DNA from 2 places in the Alkalihalobacillus sp. MEB130 genome. Region 1 is predicted to be linked to the other one. Evidence: predicted binding sites of a transcription regulator. Region 1 holds the regulator's gene; the other holds the start of a gene.

Region 1 (3,684 bases):
TTTGTTCGAGAGATTTCAACAACTGTCGTGACGATTTTATCTAAGAAGTAACGGTCGTGCGAAACAATTAAGATAGCACCCTTATAACCAACCAAGTATTGCTCAAGCCACGTAAGGGTCGCGATATCTAAGTGGTTGGTTGGCTCATCGAGAATAAGAAGATCAGGCTTTGTTAACAATAATTTTGCTAATGCTAATCTTGTTTTTTGCCCTCCGCTTAAGGTTGAAATCTTTGTTCCATAATCAAAATCACCAAAATTCATTCCAGCTAATACACCACGAATATCAGCTTCATATTGATAGCCGCCTTGATCTTTAAAGGTAATTTGAAGCTGATCATATTCTTTTAAAAGTTTGGAATAACGATTTTCGTCTTCAAGCAAACGTTGATCGGACATTTGTAATTCTAAATCGCGAATTTGTTTTTCCATTTTTTGAAGAGGAGCAAATACCGTTAGCATCTCTTCCCATATCGACAGTTCCGATTCCAGCCCTGTGTTTTGAGCGAGATAGCCAAGCTCTGTGCCTTTTGGCATCATCACTTGTCCACTATCATATGAAAGTTGACCAGCGATAATTTTAAGCAACGTTGATTTGCCAGCTCCATTACGACCAACAAGAGCCACGCGTTCTCCGGTTTGAATATCTAACTTGATATTTGTTAAGATTGGATCGATACCAAAGGATTTCGATATATTTATACATTGTAAAATAATCATAGATTTCATTCCTAACTCATAAGATCATTTCTTTTAAGAGATACCATAAAAAAGAAAACCGCTTTTTTACATATAAAAAGTGCTAACAAACTGGCAATGGCTCCACGCGCCGTACGCCTTTTGAGAAGATCGCTCAAAAAGCTAAACCCATAACGGCGTTCTGCTCATTGCTTAAGAGGTATCCTAAAAAGGAAAACCGCTTTTTACTTGAAAAGAGCGAACAAACTGGCAATGGCTCCGCGCGCCGTACGCTTTTTAAGAAGATCGCTTAAAAAGCTAAACCCATAACGGCGTTCTGCTCATTGCTTAAGAGGTATCCTAAAAAGGAAAACCGCTTTTTACTTAAAAAGTGCGAACAAAGTGGCAATGGCTCCACACGCCGTACGCTTTTTGAGAAGATCACTCAAAAAGCTAAACCCACAACGGCGGCTCCGCTCATTGCTTAAGAGGTACTACAAAAAAAGAAAACCGCTTTTTTGTAGTACCTCTTAAGTGTATCGTAGAATAGATCTTTCAACAACTTCATGAACAGAGGGGTAAAACGATTACAAACTCTGTGAAATGGTGTACAATAACCATAGTCTTGAATTGCCAACTTGACGATGGTAGGAGGGAGGCAATGGATGAAAGTAGATCAAACGAAGATTCCGCAGGCAACAGCAAAAAGGTTGCCGCTTTATTATCGATTTTTGGAGAATTTGTCTGCTTCGGGAAAGCAACGTGTATCGTCAACAGAATTGAGTGAAGCAGTGAAAGTAGATTCTGCTACGATCAGACGTGATTTTTCTTATTTTGGAGCACTTGGGAAAAAAGGGTATGGGTATAATGTAAATTACTTGCTGTCTTTTTTCCGGAAAACACTTGATCAGGATGAGCAGACGAAAGTTGCTCTAGTTGGAGTCGGTAATTTAGGAACTGCTTTTTTACATTACAATTTTTCGAAAAATAATAACACAAGAATTGTAAAAGCTTTTGATGTTGCTGAAGAAAAAATTGGGGAAGAGGTAGGCGGGGTGACCGTTTATCATTTAGATGATTTTGAAAAAATCATTGACCCAGACGTAACAGTTGCCATTCTAACCGTTCCACAAGTGGCTGCACAAAAGATAGCAGATCAGTTGGTAGCTAACGGTATTAAAGGAATTTTAAATTTTACGCCGGCTCGACTTGATGTTCCTGAACATGTTCGTGTGCATCATATTGATTTATCAGTTGAGTTACAGGCGCTTGTTTATTTTCTGAAACATTATCCAGGATAAGTTTGAAATGATTGGTAACTGTAATGGAAGTCATTGCGAACTATATAATCACACTCTATAATTAGAAATAGGACAAGGAGGTGCTACCTATGGGTGGATTAGGAGCAGGCAGCATTGCGCTTATTGCGATTGTTGCTTTACTAATTTTTGGTCCAAAGAAGTTACCAGAGTTAGGAAAAGCTGCTGGGAATACATTACGTGAATTTAAAAACGCGACAAAAGGCTTAGCAGATGAAGATGATAACAAGAAAAAAGAAAACGATAAAGCCTAAGTAGGAAGGGTTTATAAATGGAACAAAGAGACATGTCGGTAATGGACCACATTGTAGAACTAAGACGAAGAATTATTATCACGTTAATCTTCTTCATTGTGGCACTCATTGCCGGCTTCTTTTTAGCTACACCACTAATCACATACTTACAAAGTACACCGACAGCTCAAGATTTGCCGATGAATGCATTTAAGATGACAGATCCCATTCGGGTGTTCATGACATTTGCTTTTGCTAGTGCACTTATTCTTACATTTCCCGTTATTCTCTATCAGTTATGGGCGTTTGTAAGTCCGGGCCTGCATGAAAAGGAGCAAAAAGCCACATTAGCTTATATTCCATTTGCTTTTATCTTGTTTCTAGTAGGTATTTCTTTTTCCTATTTCATTCTATTTCCTTTTATTATTCAATTTATGGGGAACTTATCAGAACGTTTAGGAATAACAGAGCAGTATGGCATAAATGAGTACTTTTCTTTTCTATTTCAAATTACGATCCCTTTTGGTTTATTGTTTCAACTGCCAGTTGTGGTCATGTTTTTCACTAGATTAGGAATGCTCACCCCGAGTTTCTTAGCTCAAGTACGTAAATTTGCTTATTTTATTTTGTTAGTAATAGCGGGTTTTATTACGCCGCCGGAAATTATGTCTCATTTAATGGTGACCCTCCCGTTATTATTGCTCTATGAATTTAGCATTTGGGTTTCTTATTTGACTTATCGCAAAGTACAAAGGTTAGAAAAAGAAAGAGAAAAAGAGTTAAAAGAGTGATGTGCGTCACAGCATTCACTCTTTTTTTACGTGAAATATGTGAAAAGATGAACAAACTTTGACAAAGAATGTAATAAGGTAGCAAAAAGGTGTACAGTGTTCTATACTATGAGTGTAGAGGTTGTGAAAAACTTCACATAAAAATGTGAATAGATGAGCAAGGCATTAAATACCGAATATGAAACTTCACATTGTTATGTGAGTTAAAAAAATAACTTACCTTAAAGGAGGATTTACAATGATTGGACAATTCTTTAGAGAGAACAAGTACATGGCAGGAATTTGGGTAGTATTACGAGTGTATCTAGGGTGGTCATGGTTAACTGCAGGATGGGGCAAAGTAACTGGTGATTTTAACGCAGGTGGATATTTACAAGGTTCCGTTGCCAATCCGGTCATGAGTGGTGAGGCGCTAATGTATCCGAACTACGTATCATTTTTAGAGAATATAGCGATTCCGTACGCAGATACTTTTAGCTTTGTAGTAGCGTGGGGAGAAGTGCTAGTAGGGTTAGGACTTATTTTAGGAGTATTTACTTCAGCAGCAGCCTTCTTCGGAGTTGTTATGAATATGTCATTCCTATTTGCTGGAACGATCTCTACTAACCCATGGATGATTATGATTTCAATGTTTATCATAGCAGCAGGAGCAAATGCTGGACGT
Region 2 (3,684 bases), on a different contig from region 1:
ATTCGTCATGCTCTCTCTGAAATAGATCGTTCGAAATTACAGATCGCATTTCCAATGTATGGATATGATTGGATTCTAGGTACGAATGTAACAAGAGGCCATTCGTTATTAGCTGCACAAAACCTAGCGATTACTTCACAAGCTGTTATCAACTTTGACGAGAGAGCCATGTCTCCTCACTTTTTATATTGGGTCGGACCAGAGGGACATATTGTCTGGTTTGAAGATATAAGAAGCTATGATGCTAAGTATAAATTGGTAGACTTTTACGGATTAGCAGGAGTAACGTTTTGGGAAACTCGACTGCCATTTCCGCAAAATTGGGCCTATATGGACCATCATATTAATGTGCAATAAGAAATGAAACACCACTCGAACAAATGTTCAAGTGGTGTTTTCGTTCGTTGCATTTTAGTTTACGCTGCATTTTTACTAATATCATCACAACGAACTTCGGCATTCTTTCTTTGATAGTAATACCAGTTTAAGACGATGGAGATGACATAAAACGCTATGAAATAATACAGTGCTGAAATAGGTGTTCCTGTTGTTGAAACAGACCAACCAAATAACTGCGGGATAAAAAATGATCCATATGCGGCAAAGGCTGCTGTAAAGCCAAGAACCGGAGCTGCTTCTTTTACTGGGAATATAATCGGAATCATTTGGAAAGTAGATCCAGATCCCATACCAGCTGCTATAAATAGCAATAAGAATGATGTTAAAAATCCTGCGAAATTTTGTTGACCAATAAAATAGATGACAGATAGAGCTCCTAGTGTCATAGCAATAAGAACATAAGTCGTCACTCTTGCGCCACCAAATTTATCAGAAACCCATCCACCTACAGGTCTAAAGGCTGCTGCTAGAAATGCACCTAGAAACGCTAATGCAACATAATCAGGGAACTGAGAGCGTAACAGTAATGGAAATGCTGCTCCGTAACCGATAAAAGAACCGAATGTTGCAACGTATAAAATCGTCATAATCCATGTGTGCTTGCGCTTTACAATGACAAATTGATCTTTTACAGACTGCTGAGCCGTTGGTAGATTATCCATTCCGAAGTAGGCAACAATCGTCATGACGACAATGGGAATCACCCAAATGAATGCTGCATTTTGTAACCAAATTTCTTGACCGTTTGCTAGAACTTGACCTTCTCCGCCGATAAAAGCAAATGTACTAACAGCAATAATAAGTGGTGTAACAAACTGAACAACTGACACACCCATATTTCCTAATCCACCGTTAATACCAAGAGCTGTTCCTTTTTCTTTTTTCGGGAAAAAGAAACTGATGTTTGCTAAAGCTGAAGAGAAGTTACCGCCTCCAAGTCCACATAAAGCGGCTAACGTTAACATAACCCAATACGGTGTATCCGGATTTTGTACAGCGAATCCAATACCGAGTGTGGGAATAAGTAGGACTCCTGTAGAAAATACAACCCAGTTTCTCCCTCCGAATTTCCCTACAGCAAATGTGTATACAAATCGTAAGGATGCACCCACAAGTCCCGGAACTGCTGCTAATGTAAATAATTGTTCATCTGTAAAAGCAAAGCCAATGTCATTTAATCTTACCGCTACCACTGACCAAATTTGCCAAACGATAAAGGCGAGCATGAGTGTTGGTACGGAGATCCATAAGTTTCTCTTTGCGTGCCTTTTTCCTTCCTTTTCCCAGAATTCTGCGTTCTCTGGATTCCATTCTTTTATTCTTCCCATGTTCTTTTCCCCCAATAATGGATTAATGTATTTACAATACTTCTTTTGATCACACCCAAATCATACAAAGAACGGACTGATGTGAAAGTGATGAATATCACAAAATTTTATTTTTACTAAGGAGTTAGGGCCGTTTTGTAAGGTATATATAATAAGATGAGACACGGAATTTATTTTTTTGAAATTACATAAATACATAATAGAAAAAACATTAAACAAGCTTTCTAATGAAAAGCTTGTGAAGTTCTGAACAAAAAATTGGCAAAGTGTGATGTAACTCACATAAAAGCAGAAAATTATGTCCTACAATGAGCATAGAAACAGAGAATGTGAAATGGTGAACAACATGGAGGGATTAAAATGAGTAAGAAGAAATTGGTTATGATCGGAAATGGGATGGCAGGAGTTCGTGTTATTGAAGAAATCTTAAAAGTGAATCGTGATTTATACGAGATTACGATCTTTGGAAACGAACCTCATCCTAACTATAACCGCATACAACTATCAAATGTACTGCAAGGAAATACGACATTTGATGAGACGATTATAAATGACTTACATTGGTATGAGTCTAATAACATTCAGTTGTTTACAGGGGAAGAAATTACAGAAATTCATACAGAAGAAAAGAAAGTGATCTCTGAAACAGGCAGAGAAACTCGTTATGACGAATTAATTTTAGCAACTGGCTCATTGCCATTTATTTTACCAGTGCCAGGAGCTGACAAAGAAGGGGTTATTGGTTTCCGTGATATAAAAGATTGTGAAGAAATGATCCAAACCGCTAAGCAGTATAAAAAAGCCGTTGTTATTGGTGGGGGGTTACTAGGGTTAGAAGCAGCCAAAGGGTTGATTCATCTAGGTATGGAAGTCGACGTTGTGCATTTAATGGAACACTTAATGGAACGACAACTTGATGCAGTAGCGTCCTCTATGCTGAAACGAGAATTAGAAGAACAAGGCATGAACTTCTTAATGGAAAAAGCAACGATTGAATTGACGGGATCTGACCGAGTGGAAGGTATTCGCTTTAAAGATGGAACAGAAACAAAAGCAGATTTAGTCGTAATGGCTGCAGGAATTAAACCAAATGTCAAACTAGCAAGTGAAAGTGGAATATATGTCAATCGTGGAATTGTCGTGAATGACTATATGGAGACTAATGTTCCTCATGTGTATGCAGTTGGAGAGTGCGCTGAACATCGGGAAATTGTATATGGTTTGGTTGCTCCTCTATATGAACAAGGAAAAGTTCTTGCTCAAACACTTTGTGGACAAAAAGAAACAGGATATGAAGGTTCCATCACGGGAACACAATTGAAAGTATCTGGAATTGATTTGTTCTCAGCGGGAGAAATCTATGATGATCCAACATCAAAAGCGATCGTCGTTCACAACGAGTACGAAGGTGTGTATAAAAAAGTATTAATACGGGATAATCGCATCGTTGGCATTGTGTTATACGGTGATACGAAGGACAGCAACCGATTGTTTAGAATGTTGAATGAAAAGCAAGATGTGTCTGAATCTACTACTATTTCTTTTCTTCAATCAGGAAATAACACAGAAGGCAGCGATATTGCTAGCATGCCAAATGATGAGGTCGTGTGCGGGTGTAACGGAATTAGCAAAGAAACAATCGTCAATGCCATTCAAGAAGAAGGACTGACGACCGTTGCGCAAGTGGGCGGATGTACAAATGCTGGGCGGTCATGCGGACGATGCAAGCCGGTAATTCAGGACATCATTGCTTACACACTAGGTGAAGAATTTGCACATGCGGAAGAGAAAAAGACTGTCTGTGGATGTACGACATTAAGTCGGGATGAGGTTGTTTCTGAAATTCGTGAAAAAGGGCTTCAAACGATTAAAGAGGTTATGAACGTGTTAGATTGGAAAAACGAGGAGGGTTGTTCAAAATGTCGACCAGCTCTTAATTATTTCTTAGGAATGGTTC

Evidence for each region. The regulator Rex, encoded in region 1, represses fermentation and respiration genes when NADH is low (regulators of the CRP and FNR family bind a similar motif). The targets are predictions, from matches to a motif close to TTGTGAAATATTTCACAA.
Region 2: the regulator Rex is predicted to act here: its motif matches at 1,964-1,981, upstream of N0O92_RS12445 (NarK family nitrate/nitrite MFS transporter).

Annotation. Positions count from the first base shown of each region.
Region 1 covers NZ_JAOANA010000024.1:12,934-16,617, forward strand. The annotation lists gene N0O92_RS19520 (ABC-F family ATP-binding cassette domain-containing protein) at 1-719, opposite strand, end outside; gene N0O92_RS19525 (redox-sensing transcriptional repressor Rex) at 1,343-1,978, shown strand; gene N0O92_RS19530 (twin-arginine translocase TatA/TatE family subunit) at 2,068-2,250, shown strand; gene tatC (twin-arginine translocase subunit TatC) at 2,268-3,020, shown strand; gene N0O92_RS19540 (DoxX family protein) at 3,259-3,684, shown strand, end outside.
Region 2 covers NZ_JAOANA010000011.1:54,924-58,607, reverse strand. The annotation lists gene N0O92_RS12450 (glycosyl hydrolase family 18 protein) at 1-357, shown strand, start outside; gene N0O92_RS12445 (NarK family nitrate/nitrite MFS transporter) at 417-1,727, opposite strand; gene nirB (nitrite reductase large subunit NirB) at 2,088-3,684, shown strand, end outside.